One region of the Kaistia geumhonensis genome, then DNA from elsewhere that is predicted to be linked to it. Evidence: predicted binding sites of a transcription regulator. Region 1 holds the regulator's gene; the other holds the start of a gene.
What was found. The regulator LexA, encoded in region 1, represses DNA repair genes until DNA is damaged. The targets are predictions, from matches to a motif close to TGTTCNNNNTGTGTTCNG.

Region 1 (11,808 bases):
CGGCGCCGCAACGCTCGACGACGTCAAGGCCCGTGGCACGCTCAATTGCGGCGTCAACACCGGCCTTCTCGGTTTCGGCCAGCAGGACGCGAGCGGCGCCTGGTCCGGATTCGACGTCGATTTCTGCAAGGCGGTCGCGGCCGCGATCTTTGGCGATCCCGCCAAGGTCACCTATGTGCCGCTCTCGGCGACCGACCGTTTCGAGGCGCTGAAGTCGGGGAAGATCGATCTTCTGTCGCGCAACTCGACATGGACGCTCGGCCGCGAGGCGGATCTGGACATCGCGTTCGCCGGAGTCACCTATTACGACGGCCAGGGCTTCATGGTGAAGCGCGCGAGCGGCAAGACGTCGGCGCTGGAACTCGACGGCGCGACGGTCTGCGTTCAGACCGGCACGACGACGGAGCCGAATTTCATCGACTTCTTCAACACCAACAACATGAAGTTCACCGCCGTGCCGGCGGCGAGTTCCGACGAGGCTCTCGAGGCCTACAAGGCCGGCAAATGCGACACGATCACCTCCGACGTGTCCCAGCTCTACGCCGAGAAGGCGAGCCTCCAGGATCCCGCCGACAGCATCATCCTGCCCGACGTGATCTCCAAGGAGCCGCTCGGCCCGGCGGTCCGCGAGGGCGATCCCGCATGGCGTCTCTTCATTCAGTGGGTGAACTTCGCCCTCATCAACGCTGAAGAGATTGGGCTTTCGTCGGACCGGATTGACGAGGCCAAGGCCTCGACGAAGCCCGAGGTGAAGCGGCTCGTCGGAACCGAGGGCGATTTCGGCACGAAGCTCGGCGTCCCGAACGACTGGGTCGTCGCCGTCGTCAAGGCCGTCGGAAATTACGGCGAGATCTACGAGCGCAATCTCGGCGTCAATTCGAAGCTCGGCATCCCGCGGGGCCTCAACCAGATCTGGAGCAAGGGCGGCATCCAGTATGCGCCGCCGATCCGCTGACGGCGGGCCAGGCGTATCGCCGCCCAATTCGGACGCGCGCTCTGTGCACTAACGCACGGTCCTTGCGGAACATCAGGGGAACGGATAGGTTGTTCGTGTTTTGTACCGGATGATTCTGGCGCGCGGACCCCGAAATGCTCACGAGAAAACAATATGAGCTTCTCCTCTTCATCCAGGAGCGTCTGAAGGAAGCGGGCGTTCCCCCGTCCTTCGACGAGATGAAGGACGCTCTCGATCTGAGGTCCAAGTCGGGCATCCATCGCCTGATCAAGGCGCTGGAGGAGCGCGGCTTCATCCGCCGCCTGCCCAACAGGGCACGAGCGCTGGAGGTTGTCCGCCTGCCGGAGGCTATGTCGCCCGGCCTTGCTCGCCCGAAGAAAGCCGGCTTCGCGCCGAGCGTCATCGAGGGCAGCCTCGGGCGCATGCGTGGCGTCGAGACGCCGGAAGCCGCCAACGATCCGGTCGTCGTGCCGGTCATGGGCCGCATCGCGGCCGGCGTGCCGATCTCCGCGATCCAGACCCAGAGCCACGCCATCACCGTGCCGCCGGAAATGCTGGGGCCGGGCGAGCATTTCGCGCTCGAAGTGCGCGGCGATTCGATGATCGAGGCCGGCATCCTCGACGGCGATACCGTGCTCATCCGCAAGACGGAGAACGCCGATAGCGGCGACATCATCGTCGCGCTGGTCGACGAGGAAGAGGCGACGCTGAAGCGGCTGCGGCGCCGTGGCGCGTCGGTCGCGCTCGAGGCGGCCAATCCCGCCTATGAGACCCGCATCTTCGGCCCCGACCGCGTCCGCATCCAGGGCCGCCTCGTCGGCCTCATGCGCCGGTACTAGGGCAGAGGGCAGAGCAGCCTTTCGATCGGCGATCCCGGCGCGCGTTGGCCGGGTCGCATCGCTGATCGCGCCGATCGGACGAGCGCGCCCGGCCGTTCGCAGCTGCCATCGGGCTCGGCATGCGCTTTCGTCGGGGCTTGCCCCGACGCCCTGCCCTTACCGGCAGTTCTTCGCCGCGACCTTGGTCGGGCTGAGATCGAGCTGCACCAGCTTTCCCTTGAGCGCGAAGTCGCCATAGTCGAGCTTCATGCGCCGCGTGATGCCGTTCTCGTAGATGATGAAAGACAGCTCGTAGGAGGGCTTCTGCTCGCCGTCCGATTTCTCGTCGGTGAAATAGCTGATCGTCACCGGCCAGGAGCGGATATTGGCGAGGCCGGCGCCCCGCGCCGTCGCCTCGTCGCCCAGATCGTCGGTGCCGGCATTCTCCGCGCCGATCACGGCCGAGGTCGCATAGGACTTCTTGCCCTGGTCCGAGCCGTCATAGAGGTCGATCTGCATGAAATGCTTGCCCGCGCGCGCCGCGTCGATGATCGCGGCGAGATGCTGGTTGGGGAAGCTGAAGTTCTGCGGGATCGTGAAATGCGCCGGCTTCGGCTTCGCGATGGTCACCTGCACGTCGCCGGCGCCGCGCGCGGCCGAACCCGAGCTATCCTCCGAGATCGTGCCGTCGACGAAGCTCTTGGTCGAGAAGTTGAAGGTCTTGCCGGCAACATCCTCGAAGGTCGTCGTCGCAACGTCGGTCAGCCGTGCATTGCCGTCCTCGTCGCTGATGCGCGTCACGAAGCGGAGCCGCGTCGTATAGCCGTCGCAGGCCGAGCCGGCGAAATCATAGACCATGCGTCCTTCGGCGTCGCTCACGGTGTCCGAGGAACTGTCTTGGTCGAGCGTCAGGTCGTAGACGGCGCGGTGGGCGACCATCGCGGTGACGCTGCCCGTCGCGGCGAGCGCCGTGCCGGCCGCGCCCGCGAGGGCCGCGAAAAGGGCGGCGGAGCAAAGGGTCCTGGCCGTCATGCGCTGAAGCACCGAAGCGGGCATCGTCTGGGGCACTCCTCCGTCGTCACCGCGACATCATCCCATTTCAATCTCGAAAGGCTGCAAAGTCCACGACGATTCGCGACGATGCCCGGGATGATGAACCGCTTATTGCCTTGCAGCACGGCCGAAATCGGGCGAAACCAGCGCGGTTCCCTTCTGATCCGTTCCTGCCGGAGTCCGTGCCCATGAGCGCCATCGAAGCCCGCCTCGCCTCGCTCGGCATCACGCTGCCGCAGCCGGCCGCGCCAGCCGCCAACTATGTTCCCTTCGTCGAAAGCCGGGGAATGCTCTACATCTCCGGCCAGATCCCGGTCGGCCCGAACGGTGTCGATTATGTCGGCAAGCTCGGCGAGGAGTTCGGCATCGAGGAAGGCCGGGCCGCGGCCAGGCTTTGCGCGATCAACATCCTGGCGCAGGCGCGCGCCGCCCTCGGCGATCTCGACCGCGTCGCGCGGATTGTGAAGCTCACCGGCTTCGTGAACGGCACGCCCGCCTTCACCGATCAGCCGAAGGTCGTCAACGGCGCGTCGGATTTCATGGTCGAGATCTTCGACGAGAAGGGCCGCCACGCCCGTTCGGCGGTCGGCGTCGGTGGCCTACCCTTCGGCGTCGCCGTCGAGGTGGAAGCGATCATCGAGATCGCCTGAGGACGCACCGTATGGCTCCCGCCTGGCTGACCGCGCGTCCGATCGCCCATCGCGGCTACCACGATGCCGCCGCAGGCCGCGTGGAGAACACGCTCTCGGCCGTCCGCGCGGCGGTGGAGCATCGCTTCGCGATCGAGGTCGACCTGCAGCTTTCGGCGGACGGCGCGGTGGTCGTCTTCCATGACGATACGGTCGACCGGGTCCTCGAGGGGACCGGCCGTGTCGACGGCTTCAGTCTTTCGGCCCTCAAGTCGCTCGATTTCCGCAGCGGCAGCGACCGCGTGCCGACGCTCGGCGAACTGCTCGCGACGGTCGCCGGCGCGGTACCGCTGGTGCTGGAGCTGAAGAGCGATTTCTCGGGCAACCGGAAGCTGGAAGAGGCGGCGGCGCCGATCCTCGCCGGCTATGACGGTCCCGTGGTGGTCATGTCCTTCGATCCCGACTCCATGGCCGCCATGCAGCGGCTCACGCCGCAGATCCCGCGCGGCATCGTCGCCGACCGCTACACCGATCTGAACGACTGGGGCTTCCTGCCGGCGACGAAGCGGCGGCGGCTGCGGCACGTCCTCGATGTGCCGCGGGTCGGCGCCGCCTTCGTCTCCTACGACATCCACGGCCTGCCGACCCTCGCGACTTCGGTGCTGCGGGCCATCGGACGACCGCTGATCACCTGGACCATCCGCACGCCGGCCGACCGCGAGAAGGCGCGCCGGGTCGCCGATCAGATCACCTTCGAGGGCTTCGATCCCGACGCCTGAGCGCGGCCCTTCCAAAAGCCGCCCCGACGCCTAGATTTGCAGTCGGCCTCCCGCCGCAGGATGACCCGTGCCGATGAGCGCAACCCACGCGCGCCTCACCGTTCTCTCATCGTTGACCGAGATCGAGCGTGCCGCCTGGGACGGCTGCGCCAATCCGGGATGGGATTCCGTTCGCCCGCTCGGCGAGGATGTCGGCGCGACCCTGCGGGCGCTTCGCGCAGACAGCGGCGGTGGCGACCCGCTGCCTCAGCCCTACAACCCCTTCATCGCGCATGATTTCCTGCGCTGCCTGGAAGCAGCCGGCTGCGCCGTGGCGCGCTCCGGATGGCAGGCGCGCCATCTCGTGCTCGAAGATGCAGCCGGCGTGCCCGAGGCGGTCGTGCCCTGCTACGAGAAGACCCATTCGATGGGGGAATATGTCTTCGACCACGGCTGGGCCGATGCGTATGAGCGCGCGGGCGGCAGCTACTATCCGAAGCTCCAGGTCTCGGTGCCGTTCACGCCGGCGACCGGCCGCCGCCTGCTGACCCGTCCCGATGCGAGCCCGGTCGCGCGCGAGACCCTCGCGGCGGGCCTTTGCGAACTCGCGCGGCGCGCCGGGGCCTCTTCCGTCCACGCGACGTTTCTCGTCGAAGAGGACGCGGCGGTTCTCGAAGGCGCCGGATTCCTCGGGCGTGCCGACCAGCAGTTCCAGTTCGACAATCCGGGCTATCGCGACTTCCAGGATTTTCTCGACGCGCTCACCTCGCAGAAGCGCAAGACGATCCGTCGCGAGCGCCGCGACGCGCTGGCGGGTGGCATCGAGGTCGAGATCGTCACCGGCCGCGACATCGACGAGGCGGCCTGGGACGCCTTCTTCGATTTCTATCATGACACTGGCGCGCGAAAGTGGGGCCGGCCCTATCTCAACCGCCGCTTCTTCTCGCTGCTCGGCGCCGCGATGGCCGACCGCGTGTTGCTCATCTTCGCGCGGCGCGGCGGCAGGCGGATCGCCGGCGCGCTCAACCTCATCGGCTCCGACGCGCTTTACGGCCGCTACTGGGGCGCCGTTGAGGAGGTGCCGTTCCTGCATTTCGAGATCTGCTATCATCAGGCCGTCGAATGGGCGATCGCGCATCGCCTGCCGCGGGTCGAGGCGGGTGCGCAGGGCGAGCACAAGCTGGCGCGCGGCTATCGGCCCGTGATCACCCGCTCGGCGCACTGGATCGCCGACCGAAACTTCCGTGCCGCCGTCGCCGATTATCTGAGGCGCGAGCGGGAGGCCGTTGCGGCAGAGCACGCCTTTCTGGACGAGCATTCACCCTTCAAGGCAAGCGACGCATGAACGGCATCAACATCCTTCTCGCCGGCCTCGCCATTGTCGCGGCGACGGAGCGGAAGCCCCGCCGCGTCGCCATGGGCCTTGCCGGCTACGCGGCGCTGGTCGGGCTGTTCCTGGTTCTCTTCGGCGATCTTGCCCGTTCGGCCCTACTCGCGATCATTCTCGGCGTGACGATCGCCGGCGCCTCGGGCGTCAAGCATCACCACAGCGGCATGAAGCTCGCCGTCGCCGATCTCGCCCTCACTTTCGCCGGCACGATCCCCTTCATGCTGAAGCAGTATCGCGCCACCGCCGCGCTGACGATCGCCGCCGCCGTACTGCTAGCCATCGCCGCCATCGCCGCGATGGCGCTGGCGGCCGGGCCGGTGCTGCCCTTCTCCGAGCGCGCCGCGCTGTTCGCGCTCGGCATCGCGCTCCTCTTCGCGACCTTCTACGCGACCGGCGGCGCCGAGCGCTGGCGTCGCGACGTCACGGCCCGCTCAGGCCTTTTCTCCTTCTTCATGGCGTCGCTGGCCGATATCGCCAGCTGGTGGCCGACGGGCGGGCTACGCATGCTCGATGTGGGCGACGTTCCCCTGCCGCTCTCCCCGCCCCTGCCGGCGCGCGGCGCGGTCCGGCCCGACATCATCGTGATCCAGCACGAGTCGGTCTTCGATCCGCGCAGCTATGGGCTCACCGTCGACGAGCGCGTCGCCGATTTCCTGACGCCGCCCGGCGCCCATTCGGGCCGCCTGCATGTCGATATCTATGGCGGCGGCTCGTGGCAGACCGAGTTCAGCCTGCTCACGGGCCTCTCGTCCGCGAGCTTTGGACCGGACAGCTATTTCCTCTTCAGCAAGGGTGCCGGCCGCTTCGCGCATTCGCTGCCGTCGGAGCTCGCGGCGCTCGGCTATCGCTCGATGCTGGCGACCAGCTGCCGCCGGAACTTCCTCAGCTACGACGCCTTCTATGGCGGGCTCGGCGTCGAGGAGCGCGTGTTCTCCGACGACTACCCCGCCCCCTTCGATCTCGAAGCCTTCGAGGCGACGAATTCCGACGCGGACTTCTTCCCCGCGACGCTCGGTGCCCTCTCTGCTTCCCTCGATCGCGATCCGGCGCCGCGTTTCGCCATGGTGCTCACCAATTACAATCACGGGCCGCACGAGACGCGGCTCGTCCCCGCCGGCACCTATGAGGAAGAGCGCCGAATCGCCGAAAGCGTGCTGCCGGATGCCACCTATGGCGAATATTATGCGCGCCTCTGCGAGACGGCCGACAGCTATGCCGCCTTCCGCGCCGCCCTGCTCGCCCGCCATCCGGAAAGGCCGATGCTCATCGTCCGCTATGGCGACCACCAGCCGACCATGTCGCGGGCGATCGAGCGGGCACAGAACCTACGACCCGACGATCCGCGCCAGTTCGAGACCTTCTTCGCCATCGAGGCGCTGAATTTCGAGGCCGATTTCGAGGGGCTGCCGGAGCGGCTCGACATCGCACAGCTCGGCACGGTGGCGCTGAAGGCCGCCGGCCTGCCGCTCGACGCGGTCTCCGCGACGCGGCTCGACCTCATCGAGGAACTCGGCGACCGCTACGTCGCGACGCCGTCCGAGCGCAAGCGCCGCTTCCACCGCACGCTGGTCGAGGCGGGCCTCATCGACCTCGCCCCGGCGCGCAATCGGCCCGCGCCATCGCCCCGCCGCGCTTGATGCGGCGGGTCTCGCCCGCTACCAAGGTCGCGACCGAGGGAGGCCCCGATGACCGCCTATGACGACGGCAACATCTTCGCGAAGATCCTGCGCGGCGAAATCCCGTCGCATCGCGTCTACGAGGACGACGACACCGTCGCCTTCATGGACGTGATGCCGCAATCGCCCGGCCATCTTCTGGTCCTCCCCAAGGCGCCGTCGCGCAATCTGCTTGACGCCGATCCGGCGGTCCTCGCGAAGCTCCTGCCGGTCGTGCAGAAGCTGGCGCGCGCGGCCAAGACAGCCTTCGAGGCGGACGGTGTCTTCATCGCGCAGTTCAACGAGGCGCCGGCCGGACAGACCGTGTTCCACCTGCATGTGCATGTGATCCCGCGCTATGACGGGATCGCCCTCGCGCCGCATTCCGGCACGATGGAAAAGCCGGATGTCCTGGCGGAGCAGGCCGCGAAGCTCAAGGCGGCGCTCGCGGCCGGCTGAGACGTCAGGTTGCCGCAGGCCCGGCGACATGGGCCTGCGCGAAGGTCGCCATGCCCGTATGGATTAGCGCCGCGGCCTTCACGAGGCCGGCCGCGAGTGCCGCGCCGGTTCCCTCGCCGAGCCGCATGCCGAGATCGAGCAGCGGCCGCTTGCCCATCAGTTTGAGCAGCTTCGCATGGGCCGGCTCGGCCGAGAGATGGCCGAACTGGCAGTGATCGAGCGCCGAGGGGTCGAGCCGGTAGAGAACCGCCGCCGCAGCCGTCGCGACATAGCCGTCGACGATCACCGGAATGCGGCTCATCCGCGCGGCGAGGATCGCGCCGACGATCGCGGCGAGTTCCCGCCCGCCGAGCCGGCGCAGCGCCTCGAGCGGATCCGCGAGGGAGCCCTCGTTGAGCGCCAGCGCCTGATCGACAATCGCGGCCTTGTGCGCGACCCCTTCGGCATCGAGGCCGGTTCCTGGGCCGACCCAGTCCGCGCCCTTGCCGCCGAAAAGGCCTGCCGCGAGCGCCGCGGCCACCGTCGTGTTGCCGATCCCCATCTCGCCGAGGATGAGGAGATCGATGCCGTCGGCCGTCGCCTCCATGCCGAAGGCCATGGTCGCCGCGCAGCCCGGCTCGTCGAGCGCCGGCTCGATGGTGATGTCACCGGTCGGCACGTCGAGCGCGAGGTCGAACACCTTGAGCCCGAGGTCGTGCGCGATGCAGATCTGGTTGATCGCCGCGCCGCCGGCCGCGAAATTCTCGACCATCTGTTGCGTCACGCTGGCCGGATAGGCGGAGACGCCGCGGGCAGCGACGCCGTGATTGCCGGCAAAGATGGCGACGAGCGGCCGTAGCACCGCCGGCTGCGCCCTGCCCTGCCAGGCGCCCAGCCATTCCGCGAGCTCTTCCATGCGGCCGAGCGAGCCGGCGGGCTTCGTCAGCTCGGCGTCGCGGGCGCGGATGGCGGCGACCGCGGCCGCGTCGGGACCGGGCATCGAGCCGAGAAGCGCACGGAAATCGTCGAAGGGAAGGCCGGTGGCGGAGCGGGGCATGGCGGAACTCTGTCTCGGGGGCGACCCATGAACTGGCCGGTCGCAGGCGGGCGATCTATAACCCTCGTCGGGCCGCGCGCAAGGCGGCGGGAAATGACGGCGGGCCATGGCAGCGGTGATGGCGGCGGACGGACGGGGGCGGTGATGGACGCGACGGAGCGAAAGTTCGGGAGATTTCCAAGGGACGTCGCCGTCTCGCTCGCCTTCCTGACGCGCATCCCGGCAGAGCGGCTCGGTCTTGCGCGGACGGATGGAGCGGATCTGCGCGGCGCCGTCCGCTCCTTTCCCGTCGCGGGCGGCTTGATCGGGCTCGCCGGCGGCGTCCTCCTTCTCGTAGTCTCGGCGCTGAAGCTGCCGCCAATGGCCGCCGCTCTCGTGGTGCTGGCCGGCCTCGCGCTGCTGACGGGCGCGCTGCATGAGGACGGACTCGCCGATACCGCCGACGGCCTCGGCGGCGGCTCCGATATGGCCTCGCGGCTCTCGATCATGCGCGACAGCCGCATCGGCAGCTATGGCGCGCTCGCGCTCATCCTGTCGGTGGGCCTGCGCGCCAGCCTGATCGCGGCCTTTCTGCCCGAGGCGCCGCTCGCCGGCCTCTTCGCGCTGGTGACGGCCGAATCGCTCGGCCGCGCCGCCATCGTGCACAACTGGGCCGAGCTGCCCCCTGCCCGCCCGGACGGACTCGCGGGCGGCGTCGGACGGCCGGATCAGGAGACGCTGCGCATGGCCCTGGTCGCGGCGATCGTCATCGGCCTCGTGGCCGGAACCCTCGCCGCCGGCCCCATCGCGGCCATCGTCGCGCTCGCCGCGGCGGCGCTGGTCGCGACCAGCTTCGCGAGCTTCTCGCTGCATCGGCTCGGCGGCCACACCGGCGATACGCTCGGCGCCGTCGAACAACTGACCGCAATTGCCGTGCTCCTGGCGCTCACCGCTTTTCGATGAAGTCACCCTGCGTCCGCATCTGCACGATGGATCCCGATTTCGGCCTCTGCGAGGGCTGCGGCCGCACGCTCGAAGAGATCGCCGGCTGGATGCGCATGAGCGACGCGGAGCGGCAGGCGCTGATGGCGGTCCTGGCGGAGCGCCTCGCCGCCAAGCGCGAGGCGGAGCTCAGGCTTCCGCCAGTGCGAGGCGCGCCTGCCGGTTGGCGATCACGCTGACGATCACCAGCTGGCAGAAATGGTAGAGCATCAGCGGCGCGATGATGAGGCCGAGCGAAGGATTGGCGCCGAAAATGATCGGCGCCAGGGGAACGCCGGTCGCCAGTGACTTCTTCGACGCGCAGAAGAGGCAGGCGACCGTGTCGGCCCGGTCGAAGCGCAGCAGCCGGCACGGGATCATCATTAGGTAATAGATGATGAAGAACAGCGCGATGACGCCGACGATGATCTCGATGATGAGCGTCGCGTCGTGGCCCTGCCAGACGCCCTCGACCATCGAATCCGAGAACGAGTTGTAGACGATCGCCAGGATGATGGCGCGGTCGGCGAGCTTGATCTGCTTGTTGTTGCGCGTCGCCCAGCCGGCGAGCCAATGGCGCGCGATCTGGCCGATGACGATCGGCAGCAGCACGAGCAGCACGATCTTGCCGATGACGGGCAGGAGCGGCATCGAAAGCCCGCTGGTCGCCAGGAACCACGCCATCAGCAGCGGCGTCGCAAAAACGCCGATCAGGCTCGACAGCGTCGCGTTGAAGATCGCCGCCGGCACATTGCCATGCGCGAGCGAGGTCATCGCCACCGAAGACGAGACGGTCGAGGGCAGCGCGGCGATGTAGAAGAAGCCGATCCAGACCGCCTCCGGCACCATGCCCTTCAGAGGCGTCCCGAGCAGCAGCACGATGATCGGAAACAGCACGAAGGTGCAGAGCTGCACGCATAGATGCATGCGCCAGTGCTTGACGCCGGCCTTCATCTTCTCCGGCGCCAGCGTCAGGCCATAGAGGAAGAAGATGACGCCGACGCCATAGGTGGCGACGTCGTTCATGTGCAGGATGCCGCCGGTCGCGCCTGGTCCTGGAAGAATGATGGCGAAGGCGACGACGGCCACCAGCGCGAGAAGGAAGCCGTCGATCGTGAAGCCGCGAATGGTCATCGCCAGGGATCCGGATGGGGAAGCGGAAGTGAGCGGTCGGCAGCCGCGCTGCGCGCGGCGCCCGTCCTCAATAGCGTGCAGCGCGGCAGGGATAAAGGGCGATGCCGGCGAAGCCTCTCAGGCGGCGATCGCCGCAGCTTCGCTCACCGCCGCCATGGCCGCGCGCATGACCTCGGTGCCGGCGCCGCGCTTCGCCCCGTCGACCGTCAGGATCTGGCGGAAGCGTCGCGCGCCGGGCCGGCCGTGGAACAGGCCGAGCATGTGCCGCGTGATCCGGTGGAGCGGCAGGCCGCGGGCCGTCTCCCGCTCGGCATGGCGGATCATCGCCTCCATCACCGCCATCGGATCGGCATCCTCGGCCGCGCCATGGAAGAGGCGGTCGACCGAGGCGAGCAGCGCGGGCTCGTGATAGGCCGCGCGTCCGAGCATCACCCCGTCGACGCCGTCCAGCGCGGCCACCGCCTCGTCGAGCGTCTTCAGCCCGCCATTGAGGCCGACGAAGATATGTGGCAGCCGCGCCTTCAGCCGCCGAACGCGGTCGTAGTCGAGCGACGGGATGTCGCGATTCTCTTTCGGCGACAGGCCCTGCAGCCACGCCTTGCGCGCATGCACCCAGAGGGCATCGGCACCGGCCGCGAGAACCCTGTCCGCGAACTCGTCCAGCGCCGCCTCGGGGTCCTGGTCGTCGACGCCGATGCGGCACTTCACCGTCACCGGCACGCCGACGACGGCCTTCATGGCCGCGACGCAATCGGCGACCCGCGCTGGCTCGCGCATCAGGCAGGCGCCAAAGGTACCCGACTGCACGCGGTCGGACGGGCAGCCGCAGTTGAGATTGATCTCGTCATAGCCGAAATCGGCCCCGATCCGCGCCGCCGCGGCAAGCTTGGCGGGTTCGGAGCCGCCGAGCTGCAACGCGACGGGATGCTCCGCCGCGTCGAAGCCGAGCAGCTTGTCCCGA
Region 2 (11,808 bases), 3.5 Mb from region 1:
CTCGAACAGCTTCGGGCGATCGAGGCGGGCATGCGCATCGATGTCGAGGTCGTTGACGCCGTTCCGCTCGGTGTCGATACTCCGGCCGACCTCGAGCGGGCGCGCAGCCTGCTCGCCGAAAGCCGCTGACCGGACGCGGCGCCCACCTGTCCTGCGCCGCAAAGGCGTTCCTCGGAAGTCTCTCCTCATGAAGAAGATCGTGTTCCAGGGCGAACCTGGCGCCAATTCGCACATCGCCGCGCGCGAGGTCTATCCCGACTACGAGGCCGTGCCGGCGCCGACCTTCGAGGACTGCTTCCAGGCGATGGCGCGCGGCGACGTCGACCTCGCGATGATCCCGATCGAGAATTCGCTCGCCGGGCGCGTCGCCGACATCCACCACCTCCTGCCGGATTCCGGCCTCCACATCATCGGCGAGTTCTTCCTCCCCATCCGCTTCCAGCTGATGGCGCCGCATGGCGCGACGCTGGAGACGATCAAGACCGTCGAGAGTCATGTGCATGCGCTCGGCCAGTGCCGCCGCATCCTGCGCGCGCATGGCTACAAGGCGGTCGTCGCGGGCGACACGGCGGGGGCTGCCCGCATCATCGCCGAATCGGGCGACATCACCCGCGCCGCGCTGGCGCCGCGCTTCGCCGCCGAGATCTACGGCCTCGCCATCCTCGCGGAGAATGTCGAGGACGCCGCGCACAACACGACCCGGTTCGTCATCCTCTCGCGCGAGCCGTCGCGCGCGCCGTCCGGCAACGGGCCGGTGATCACCACCTTCGTGTTCCGCGTCCGCAACATTCCGGCCGCGCTCTACAAGGCGCTCGGCGGCTTCGCCACCAACGGCATCAACATGACCAAGCTGGAGAGCTACCAGCTCGGCGGCCGCTTCACGGCGACGCAGTTCTATGCCGATGTCGAGGGCCATCCCGACGATCGCGGCCTGCATCTCGCGCTGGAGGAGCTGCACTTCTTCTCGGACGAACTGCGCATCCTCGGCGTCTATCCGGCGTCATCCTTCCGCGCAGCCGACCGGGACTAGCGCGGGGCCGGCCGTCTGGATGTCGGAGGTCGCCTGGCTGTTGGGGCCGAGCGCCAGCGCCGGATAGCAGGCGCAGGCCCGCACCCTTCCCCTCGAAAGGGCGAGATTGACCATGCTGTCGAGCCCATAGGGCCGGACGAGGCGATCCGTGCCGACGAGCGGCACGCTGTCGCGCGAGGAAAGCGGCAGGCAGCTTTCGAGGAGGCGCGCCGCGCCCGGGGGCGTCACCACATAGGCGAGCAGGCCCCAGAACTGGATGCAGCGCATCAGGTTCGGCCGCGCGTCGTGCAGCCGCGCATAGGCCTCGAAATAGCCGGGCCGGCGCTTCGCCGTCTCGTCGAATCGCATCGCCGAGACGACGCCGTCCGATCCCTGCAGCGCCACAACCGAATCGGTGTTGTAGCCGAGGGTGATCAGGTCGGCCGCGGCGAGGTGGCGCTCCAGCAGAGGCTTCGCATGGCGCCAGAAGTCGCCGCGCAGGCAGACATCGTCCTCGAGGATGAAGTAGGGCTCGCGCCCCGACGCGCAGTCCCGCCAGAGCGTCGCATGCGACAGCGCGTTGGCCAGCGCGGCCTTGCCGAAATTGCGCTCCCCTTCCGCGAGGAGGCCGCAGGCGACCAGTTTTCCCTCGTCGATCCGGTCGCCGTCGACGGCGGTCATGACGCTGAAGGAAAGCGGCTGGCCGCGATTCCATCGTTGGAATTCGGCGCGCCTGTCCACCCGGCGCGCCAGGCTGATCACCACCGTCTTCACGGTACCCGTCTCCGTCGCGATCCCCCGGCCGCGGTCCGGTCTCGGGATCGATGCTACGAGGGCGACGGCTCGCCGATCACGTCATGAATTGTCGGGATTTTGTATCCGGAGCGCGCCGGGCATTGCCAAAGGTTGCGCCGCCGCGGCGCCGCCTCAGTCGCCCTCGGCCCAGGCCCGGATGAGGGTATGGGCGATGGCCATGCGCGGCGGCGTCGAGAGGCCGTTCGGGTGGTTTCCCTCCAGCATCGACAGCGTCTCGGCGCGGCTGAACCAGCGGCAGTCCTCCAGCTCGTGGGTATCTGGCACGATGTTGGTGGAAATCGCCTCGGCGAAGCAGCCGATCATCAGCGACATCGGGAATGGCCAGGGCTGGCTGGCGTGATAGGCGACGCGGCCGATCTTCACGCCGGATTCCTCGGCGATCTCGCGGCGCACGGCGTCCTCGATCGTCTCGCCGGGCTCGACGAAGCCGGCGAGGCAGGAATAGGTGCCGGGGGCGAAGCGCGCCTGGCGGCCCATCAGGCAGTTGTCCTCGTGGATGGCCAGCATGATCGCCACCGGGTCGGTGCGCGGGAAGAACTGCGCCTCGCAATTGGGACAGTCGCGGCGATAGCCGCCCTGCGCCATGGTCGTGCGCGTGCCGCAGCGGCCGCAGTAGCGGCAGGACCGGTGCCAGTGCAGCAGCGCGCGGGCCTGGGCGAGGGCGCCCAGCGTCTCGGGATCGGCGGTATCGGCGAGAAGATTGCCCGCGGCGCCGTTGATGGCGAGCGTGCGCAGCGACACCGCATGGAAGGCGTCGACGTCGAAGCTCGTCTCGCTGGTGATGGTGGTCGCCAGGCGCGGCGACGAACCGTCCCAGCCGAGCAGGATCACCTCGTCGAGCGCCGCGCCGACCGCCTCCGCCTCGCGGATGGTGAAGAGGGCATTCGCGGCCTCGCCGCTCCGCAGCATCGCCTCGTCGCCCCTGAGCAGGACGATGCGGGCGGTCGGGTCGGCAAGCGCGGCCGAAAGGCTCGCCTCGTTGCGCTGCTCGCTGCGCCGGTCGAGCGTGTTGCCGGAAAAGCCGGTGAGCGTGCTCGGCTCGGGCGACGGCAGGCGTCTGAAGATGGATGGGGTCATGGCGGGAGGGCTTCGGCGCTGTGGTGACGGCCGCGTCGCGGCCGGGAAGGGCTCGTCATTACGCCACAGAAGCGGCAAGCGCGATAGCCGGCGGCATCGCGCGCGAGGAAGGGCTTGCCAATCGGGGCGGAAACGACGATATGTCGCCGCGGGAGGTTGGTGGCGGACGGGCCACTCGCCAATCGGGTCAGGTCCGGAAGGAAGCAGCCCCAACGAGCCAGGCACGGGTCGCGTGCCAGCCTCCTTCCTTCCCCTGCTATTTTCGGCCGCCTGTCGAGCATGCCGCCTGGGCGTGCTAGGCTCCCGCGCGGCTTTGACCGGCTTCGCCGGGTCGCGGCGACGGAACGAGGCATGGTCGGAGGCATGGACGGCAGCGGCATCAGGGACGGCCAGACGGGCGGCGCCTACCGGGTGCTCGCGCGCAAATACCGCCCGCGCAGCTTCGAGGATCTCGTCGGCCAGGAGCCGATGGTCCGCACCCTCACCAACGCCTTTTCGACCGGCCGCATCGCGCAGGCCTATATGCTGACCGGCGTGCGCGGCGTCGGCAAGACGACGACGGCCCGCATCCTCGCCCGCGGCCTCAACTATGCCGTTCCCGGCAAGGTGGACCGGCCGACCATCGACATGCCCGAGCTCGGCATCCACTGCGCCGAGATCATGGAAGGGCGCCATGTCGACGTGATCGAGATGGACGCCGCCTCCAACAACGGCATCGACCATATCCGCGAGATCATCGAGGCGGTGCGCTACAAGCCCGTCTCCGCGCGCTACAAGGTCTATATCCTCGACGAGGTGCACATGCTCTCCGGGGCGGCCTTCAACGGGCTGCTGAAGACGCTCGAGGAGCCGCCGGAACATGTGAAGTTCATCTTCGCGACGACCGAGATCCGCAAGGTTCCGGTGACGGTGCTGTCGCGCTGCCAGCGCTTCGATCTGCGCCGCATCGAGCAGGACCGGCTCGTCGGCCTGCTGCGCTCCATCACCGTGCGCGAGAGCGTGGAGATCGACGACGAGGCGCTCGCCATGATCGCGCGGGCCGCCGAGGGCTCGGCGCGCGATTCGCTGTCGCTGCTCGATCAGGCCATCGCCCATGGCGCGGGGCGGATCGTCGCCGAGGACGTGCGCGGCATGCTCGGCCTCGCCGACCGCAGCCGCGTCATCGATCTCTTCGAGGCACTGATGGCCGGGCGGATCGCCGAGGCGCTGGCGCTTCTCAAGGACCAGTACGACATCGGTGCCGAGCCGGGCGTCGTGCTGCAGGACCTCGCCGCTTTCACCCATCTCGTCACGCGCATCAAGGTCGTGCCCGGCGCCGCCGAGGATGGCGGCATGCCCGAGGCCGAGCGTCGCCGGGCGACCGAGTTCGCCGCCGCGCTGCCGCTGCGCGTCCTGTCGCGCGCCTGGCAGATGTTGCTCAAGGGCATCGAGGAAGTGCAGGGGTCGAGCCGGCCGCTCGCCGCCGCCGACATGGCGCTGATCCGCATCGCCCATGCGAGCGACCTGCCGACGCCGGACGAGGCGTTGCGGCTGCTGAAGGGTGGGGCGACGCCGCTTGCGCCGCCGTCCTCTGCCCCGTCCGCGCCGCCTCCGTCATCCTCTTCCCCGGCCGGCCATCATCCGTCCGCGCCGCGCGCGAGCTTTTCCTCCGGCGGGCCGTCGCTCGTGTCTTCGGGCAGTCCGATGGCGCGCGCCGCCGAACCGCAGATGGCGGCATCCGCGCCGCAGAAGGCAGTGCCGGCGATCCGCTTCCAGCGTTTCGAGGATCTCGTCGCCTTTGTCGGGCAGAAGCGCGACCTGCCGCTCAAGCTTGCGCTGGAGCGCGAGGTGCGCGTGATCCGCTTCGAGCCGGGCCTCCTCGAATTCGAGCCGACCGAGCACGCCTCGCGGACGCTCGCCTCCGATCTGTCGCGGCGGATCACAGAATGGACGGGGGAACGCTTCTCCGTCGTCGTCGGCCGTGGCGCCACCAGCGAGACAATCGCCGAACGGCAGGAAGCCGAGCGGCTGCGCCAGAAGAGCGACGCGAAGGCCGATCCGCTGGTCGCGGCGGTGCTCGCGCGCTTTCCCGGCGCCGAGATCGTCGACGTGCAGATCCGCGGCGAGGAGAGCGCCGAGGCGCCGATCGCGCCGCCGCCTGTCGAGGCCGGCGACGACGCCGCCGAGCAGGCCGACGACTGAACCCATCACGCAAGCCAGGCGAGAGGAACACCCCGATGCGCGACATCATGGGCATGATGAGCAAGGCCAAGGAACTGCAGTCCAAGATGCAGGCCATGCAGGACGAGATCGCCACCCTCGAGGTGAAGGGCAGCGCCGGCGCCGGCCTCGTCACCGTCACCATGACGGCCAAGGGCGACCTGCGGAAGATCGCCATCGATCCGTCGCTGCTGAAGGCCGACGAGGGCGAGATCCTCGAAGACCTCGTCATCGCCGCCCATGCCGACGCGCGCGGCAAGGCCGAGAAGCTGATGGCCGACAAGATGCAGTCGCTGACCGGCGGCCTCGGCCTGCCGCCGGGCCTCAAGCTTCCTTTCTGAGGGCAGCGGGCCCCCTCGTCTTCACCTCTCCCCACTGGAGAGGAGCAAGGAAGCTCGACAGGTGAGCCCCCGCAGTGGGGCCAAGCGCGCCGATCCGGCTTCGGCCGCCCGAGCCGCAGTCAACGCTGAAGCGGAGAGACCATCATGCCGCGCGCCGTCGCCGGTCCCGAGATCGAGAGGCTGATCCAGTTGCTGGCGCGGCTGCCCGGCCTCGGCCCGCGTTCGGCGCGGCGGGCGGCGCTGGCGCTGGTGAAGAAGAAGGACCTGCTGCTCGCCCCGCTCGCGAGCGCGATGACGGTCGCCGCCGAGCGGATCGTCACCTGTTCGGTCTGCGGCAATGTCGACACCGCCGATCCGTGCACGATCTGCACGGATGCCAGCCGGGACGCGCGGACCATCGTCGTCGTCGAGGATGTCGCCGATCTCTGGGCGCTCGAGCGGGCCGGGGCGATCGATGCGCGCTACCATGTGCTCGGCGGCACGCTGTCGCCGCTCGACGGCGTCGGGCCCGACGACCTCACGATCGATGCGCTCGTCGCGCGCTGCGCGGGGGGCGAGGTGTCGGAAGTGATCATAGCCGTCAACGCGACGGTCGACGGGCAGGCGACGGCGCATGTGATCATGGATCGTCTCGCCGGACTTCCGGTCAAGGTCTCGCGCCTCGCCCATGGGGTGCCGGTCGGCGGCGAGCTCGATTATCTCGACGAGGGCACCCTCTCGGCCGCGATCCGCGCCCGCACGCCGCTCTGACCAGGAGGACCAGCCATGATCCCGGACGACATCCTCGCAGAGTCGCATCGCTACTGGTGCGGCCATCTGCCGACGGCGGAGCATTTCCCCGCCGAGAAGGCGGCGATCTGGTTCGAGCGCAGCGAGGCGACCGATACCGAGATCTTCACGCTGTTCGGGCCGTTCCTCGATGCGGTCGCGGCACATGACTGGGTGCTCGCCGATCTCGACCGGACCGAAATCGTCGGCCTCGTGATCATGCTCGACCAGTTCCCGCGCAACATCTTCCGGTCGGACAAGCGGGCCTTCGCCTATGACGCGGCCGCGCGGCGCCATGCCCGCGCGGCGATCGACGCCGGCGTGGGGCGCTTCGCACTCATCGAGCGGGTCTTCCTCTATCTTCCCTTCGAGCACAGCGAGGCGATTGAGGATCAGGACCTTTCGGTCCGCCTTTTCGAGGACCTGCTCGCCGCCGCGCCGGACGAGCAGAAGGAGACCTACAGGGACTATCTCGTCTTCGCCGAGAAGCACCGCGACCTCATCCGCCGCTTCGGCCGCTTCCCGCACCGCAACGACTGGCTCGGCCGGGAGAACACGGCCGAGGAAGCCGCCTTCCTCGCGGAGCATGGGCGCGGTTACTGAGCGGGCCGAGGTCCTCGCAGCGCCGGAACGAGCGCGAACAGGACCTGCCCGAGAAGCCCGAGGGCGCCCGGAGCGGTCAGCCAGCTCGCGGCATAGGCGGCGGGCGGGATTCCGAACGCGGCGGCGAGAGCGAACTCCGCCGCCATCAGCAGAATGAAAGCGACCAGCCCGGCGGCGAGCCGTTCGGCACGGGTCCCGACGGCGAAGCGCCGCATGATCGGCGCCGAGGCTGCGTAGGCGATCGCGAGCATCGGCGGCAGCTCGGCCGCCACGGCCGCGAGCGGGCCGATCCAAGGCGTCAGCCACAGCGTCCGCAGCGTTCCGAACAGGAAGCCCGCGATGAAGACGATCGCGAAATAAGCGGCGCCCGCTGCCGCGATCCGGCCGGTCAACGATTGCGCCCGGCCGGCCACCGTCATTCCCCCGCGAGAAGGTCGCGCTGGGCAGGCAGCGGGGCGTCGTCCTCGGCGAGTTCCAACGCGCCGATGCGCTCGCCGCGGCTCTTCACCTTGCGGGTCGAGACGAGGATGTCCTCGATGTCGCGCGACGCCTGGCCGAAATGCGTCTGCAGCTTGGCCACGCGGTCGTCGAGGCGCCCGACATCCTCGATCAGCTTCATCACCTCGTTCTGGATGAGATGGGCCTGAGCCCGCATGTCGGCATCGCGCAGGATCGACTGGATCACCTGGATCGAGAGCAGCAGCAGCGAGGGCGAGACGATGACGACGCGCAGCCGGTGCGCCTGCTGCACGACATCCTCGAAGCGCTCGTGGATACTGGAAAAGATCGATTCGGAGGGCACGAACATGAAGGCCGTGTCCTGAGTCTCGCCGGGGATCAGGTAGCGCTCGGCGATGTCCTTCAGATGCTTGCCGATATCGCGGCGGAACTGCGCCTCGGCGCCGCGCATGAACTCGCCGCCCTCCGAGGCGCGGATCGCGTTCCAGCCCTCGAGCGGGAATTTCGCGTCGATGACGAGCCGCGGTGCTCCGTTCGGGAACTCCACCACGCAGTCCGGCCGGTTGCCGTTGGAGAGCGTGGCCTGGAAGGCGTAGCGGCCGCGCGGCAGGCCGTCCTGGACGATGGCCTCCATCCGCGCCTGGCCGAAGGCGCCGCGCGTCTGCTTGTTGGCGAGGATCGCCTGCAGGCCGACCACCTGGCTCGACAGTTCGGTGAGGTTCTTCTGCGCGGTGTCGATGACGGCCAGCCGCTCGTTGAGGCGGGAGAGATCGGCATGGGCGCTGCGCGCCTGCTCGGTCATGCTCTGCCCGATGCGGTGGCCGAGCATGTCCATGCGCTCCGAAAGGCCGTGCACGAGGTCGGATTGCCGTCGGGCGAGCAGCTCGGCCATGGCGTTCATGCGCCCGGCCATCTCGCTCTGCATGCGCATCACCTCGGCGAGGCGCTCCTCGGCGGCGTCCTCCGCAAATTCGCCGGCGCGTCGACGTCCTGCGAGGACCGCGATCAGCAGGATGAGGATCAGCAGCGCCGCTCCGGCGAGCGCCGCCTCGAGCAGCGTGACGGGATGGCCGGCGAGATCGAACAGGGCGGTCTGCATCTGTTGAGCCATATCAGATTTTGTTGACGAAACCAGATCAAAACAAGAACATCTGTTGCCGAAAACGGCGGCGAGGCGGGCTTTCCACGATTGACCGGCTTCGGCCGAGCGCCTATTTCAGGCGCCACGCCCGAGGAGTTCCATGGCCAAGCTCGACATCATCACCCTGCCGGATCCCAAGCTGCGTCTCGTGAGCGCGCCCGTCGAACGGATCGACGACGAGATGCGCCGCTTCCTGGACGACATGCTGGAGACGATGTACGAGGCGCCCGGCATCGGGCTCGCCGCCATCCAGGTCGGAGTCCCGCGCCGCATCGTCACGATCGACGTCTCGCCGCGCGAGGAAGGGCAGCCGCGCGCGCCGCTCTTCCTCATCAATCCCGAGATCGTTTCTTCGGTCGATGATCGCTCGACCTATGAGGAAGGCTGCCTCTCGATCCCCGACTACTACGCAGAGGTGGAGCGGCCGGCCGGCGTGAAGCTCCGCTATCTCGATCGCGACGGAAAGCAGCAGGAAATCGACGCCGACGGCCTGCTCGCGACCTGCATCCAGCACGAGGTCGACCACCTCGATGGCAAGCTCTTCATCGACTATCTCTCGCGTCTGAAGCGGGACATGGTGATCCGCAAGTTCACCAAGGCCGCCAAGAGCGGGACCAAGCCCGAATTCAAGCCGCACGCCAGCGAAGAGATGTGAGGCGATGAGCCTCCGCATCGCCTTCATGGGCACGCCGGATTTCGCGGTGCCGACGCTGACGGAGATCGTCGGCCAGGGCCATGAGGTCGTCGCCTGCTACACGCGGGCGCCAAAAGCCGCCGGACGGGGCATGGAGGAGCGGAAGTCGCCGGTCCATCTCGTCGCCGAGCGCTTCGGCATTCCCGTCTTCACGCCGCGCTCGCTGAAGGGCGAGGAGGAGCAGGCGGCGTTCACGGCACTCGATCTGGATGTCGCCGTCGTCGTCGCCTATGGCCTCATCCTGCCGAAGCCGGTGCTCGACGCGCCGCGCGATGGCTGCCTCAATCTGCATGCCTCGCTGCTGCCCCGCTGGCGCGGCGCTGCGCCCATCCATCGCGCGATCATGGCCGGCGACGCCGAGACGGGCGTCATGGTCATGCAGATGGAGGAGGGGCTCGACACCGGTCCGGTGGCCATGGCCGAGCGGATCGCCATTCCCGCCGATGCGACGACCGGCGACCTGCATGACCGCCTCGCCCGGCTCGGTGCCGATCTCATGGTACGGGCGCTGGCGGCGCTGTCCCGCGGCGCGCTGGCGAGCCAGGCTCAGGCGGAATCCGGCGTCACCTATGCGTCGAAGATCGACAAGGGCGAAGCGCGGATCGACTGGTCGCGCGACGCTCGCGCCGTTCACGACCATATCCGCGGCCTGTCGCCTTTTCCGGGCGCCTGGTGCGAGATGGAGCTTTCGGGCAAGACCGAGCGCGTGAAAATCCTTCGCTCGACCGCCGGTGAAGGAAGCGGGCCGCCCGGGACTGTGCTGGATGATCGGCTGACGATCGCCTGCGGCAGCGATGCCGTCCGCCTCGTCGAACTTCAGCGGGCCGGCGGCAAGCCGCTCTCGGCGGAAGCGTTCCTGCGCGGTGCGACGATCGGCGCCGGCGCGCGCCTTTCCTGATGCCTCGCTATCGAATCCTCGTCGAATATGACGGCCGGCCATATGCCGGCTGGCAGCGGCAGGCGAATGCTCCCTCGGTGCAGCAGACGCTCGAGGAGGCGATCCTGCGTTTTTCCGGCGAGGCAGCGGTCACCAAGGGCGCCGGCCGGACGGATTCGGGCGTTCATGCGACCGGCCAGGTCGCACATTTTGACCTTTCCGGCGTCTGGACGGGGCTGCGTATCCGCGACGCGATGAACGCGCAGCTGCGGCCGGCGCCGATCGCCGTCATCGAGGCGGCGCCTGTTCCCGACAGCTTCGATGCGCGTCGTTCGGCGACCAAGCGTCATTATCTCTATCGCGTGCTCGACCGCCGCGCCCCGGCGGCGCTCGACATCGACCGGGTCTGGGACGTACGGCGGCGCCTCGACATCGAGGCGATGCGCGAGGGGGCGAAGCTTCTCCTCGGCAAGCACGACTTCACCACCTTCCGCTCGGCGGACTGCCAGGCGAAGAGCCCGCTCAAGACGCTCGATTCTCTGGAGATCCATCGCGCCGGCGACGAGGTGCTGTTCGAGGTCTCGGCGCGCTCCTTCCTGCACAACCAGGTGCGGTCCATGGTGGGCACGCTGAAGAAGGTGGGCGAAGGGAAATGGCCGCCCTCGGCAGTCGGCGATGTGCTTGAGGCGCGCGACCGCAAGGCCTGCGGGCCGGTGGCCCCGCCCGGCGGGCTCTATCTCGTCCGGGTGGAGTATGGCTTTCTACAGGCCGAAGAGCCGGTCGATGACCTGGCTGAGGACGATGCTTAGCACGAGGTCGGCGGCGATCAGCGCCGCTGCAAATCCCGCGCCCTTTCCCAGCGTCCAGCGGATGATGCGGTAGTTGTAGAAGATGCCGACGCCGAGAATGGCGAGCAGCAACAGCTGCGCCATCTCGATGGCGAGAAACCCGAAGCCGAGCAGCAGCGCGATCGCTGCCAGCGGCACGGAGAGCACCAGCCGCGCCCAGTTGCAGACGACGATATAGGCGACATAGCCGCGCGTGATGCCGAGCTGGCTCGCGAACAGCGCCAGCAGCGCCGGCATCGCCACCCAGTCGACGACGTAGTCCGTCAGCTGCGCGGCGATGAAGGCCGCATCCGAGCCGTTGTCGACGATCGAATCGGCCAGAAGCATGCCGTGCTGCACGGCGGCGTTGATCGCGGCGAAGGGCAGGGCCAGCAGCATTGCGCGGAACGAATGCCAGAAGCCGTCGACGGAGAGATCGAAGGCCGAGAGCGCGTCGCGTCGGCCGAGCAGCAGCTCGACGGCGCCGCGGATCGAACTGCGGGTCGCGGGATCGAGCATCGTGTGCCGTGCCTCAGCCGAACCAGTCGTCGAGGAAGCGTCGGTAGATTGCCGTCAGCGCCACGAGATCTTCGACAGCGGCGCGCTCGTCAACCTGGTGCATGGTTTCGCCCACGAGGCCGAACTCGACGACGGGGCAATAATCCTTGATGAAGCGCGCATCCGAGGTGCCGCCGCTCGTCGAGAGCTCCGGCCGCCGGCCGGTTACGGCCTCGACTGCGTTTGTCAGGCTGTCGATCAGCTCGGCGGAATGGGTCAGGAAGGACTCGCTCGCCCCTTCCATCAGTTCGAGCTCGTAGGCGATCTCGTTCCCCGCCGCCTCGTCGAGGCGCGCCGCCAGCCAGGCTTCCAGCGTCGCCACTGTCCACTGGTCGTTGAATCGGATGTTGAATCGGGCACTGGCCTCGGCCGGGATGACATTCCAGGCGGTATTGTCAACATCGAGGCCGACAAATTCGAGATTGGACGGATCGAAGCG

Region 2: QO015_RS17655 (DNA recombination protein RmuC) is a predicted target of LexA. The motif match lies at 8,405-8,422, and genes of this name have one in related genera.

What each region holds. Positions count from the first base shown of each region.
Region 1 covers NZ_JAUSWJ010000001.1:203,312-215,119, reverse strand. Annotated here, with positions in the region: gene QO015_RS01005 (amino acid ABC transporter substrate-binding protein) at 1-955, shown strand, start outside; gene lexA (transcriptional repressor LexA) at 1,090-1,794, shown strand; gene QO015_RS00995 (cell envelope integrity EipB family protein) at 1,951-2,805, opposite strand; gene QO015_RS00990 (RidA family protein) at 3,015-3,476, shown strand; gene QO015_RS00985 (glycerophosphodiester phosphodiesterase family protein) at 3,488-4,234, shown strand; gene QO015_RS00980 (GNAT family N-acetyltransferase) at 4,308-5,558, shown strand; gene QO015_RS00975 (sulfatase-like hydrolase/transferase) at 5,555-7,240, shown strand; gene QO015_RS00970 (HIT family protein) at 7,289-7,717, shown strand; gene cobT (nicotinate-nucleotide--dimethylbenzimidazole phosphoribosyltransferase) at 7,722-8,753, opposite strand; gene QO015_RS00960 (adenosylcobinamide-GDP ribazoletransferase) at 8,847-9,695, shown strand; gene QO015_RS00955 (DUF1289 domain-containing protein) at 9,692-9,913, shown strand; gene QO015_RS00950 (bile acid:sodium symporter family protein) at 9,864-10,847, opposite strand; gene dusA (tRNA dihydrouridine(20/20a) synthase DusA) at 10,965-11,808, opposite strand, start outside.
Region 2 covers NZ_JAUSWJ010000001.1:3,730,641-3,742,448, forward strand. Annotated here, with positions in the region: gene QO015_RS17605 (3-deoxy-manno-octulosonate cytidylyltransferase) at 1-129, shown strand, start outside; gene QO015_RS17610 (prephenate dehydratase) at 188-1,030, shown strand; gene QO015_RS17615 (glycosyltransferase family 25 protein) at 1,001-1,783, opposite strand; gene nudC (NAD(+) diphosphatase) at 1,937-2,902, opposite strand; RNA gene ffs (signal recognition particle sRNA small type) at 3,054-3,149, shown strand; gene QO015_RS17630 (DNA polymerase III subunit gamma/tau) at 3,254-5,083, shown strand; gene QO015_RS17635 (YbaB/EbfC family nucleoid-associated protein) at 5,119-5,442, shown strand; gene recR (recombination mediator RecR) at 5,587-6,192, shown strand; gene QO015_RS17645 (DUF924 family protein) at 6,208-6,813, shown strand; gene QO015_RS17650 (hypothetical protein) at 6,807-7,205, opposite strand; gene QO015_RS17655 (DNA recombination protein RmuC) at 7,229-8,383, opposite strand; gene def (peptide deformylase) at 8,514-9,068, shown strand; gene fmt (methionyl-tRNA formyltransferase) at 9,073-10,005, shown strand; gene truA (tRNA pseudouridine(38-40) synthase TruA) at 10,005-10,793, shown strand; gene QO015_RS17675 (hypothetical protein) at 10,746-11,330, opposite strand; gene dapE (succinyl-diaminopimelate desuccinylase) at 11,344-11,808, opposite strand, start outside.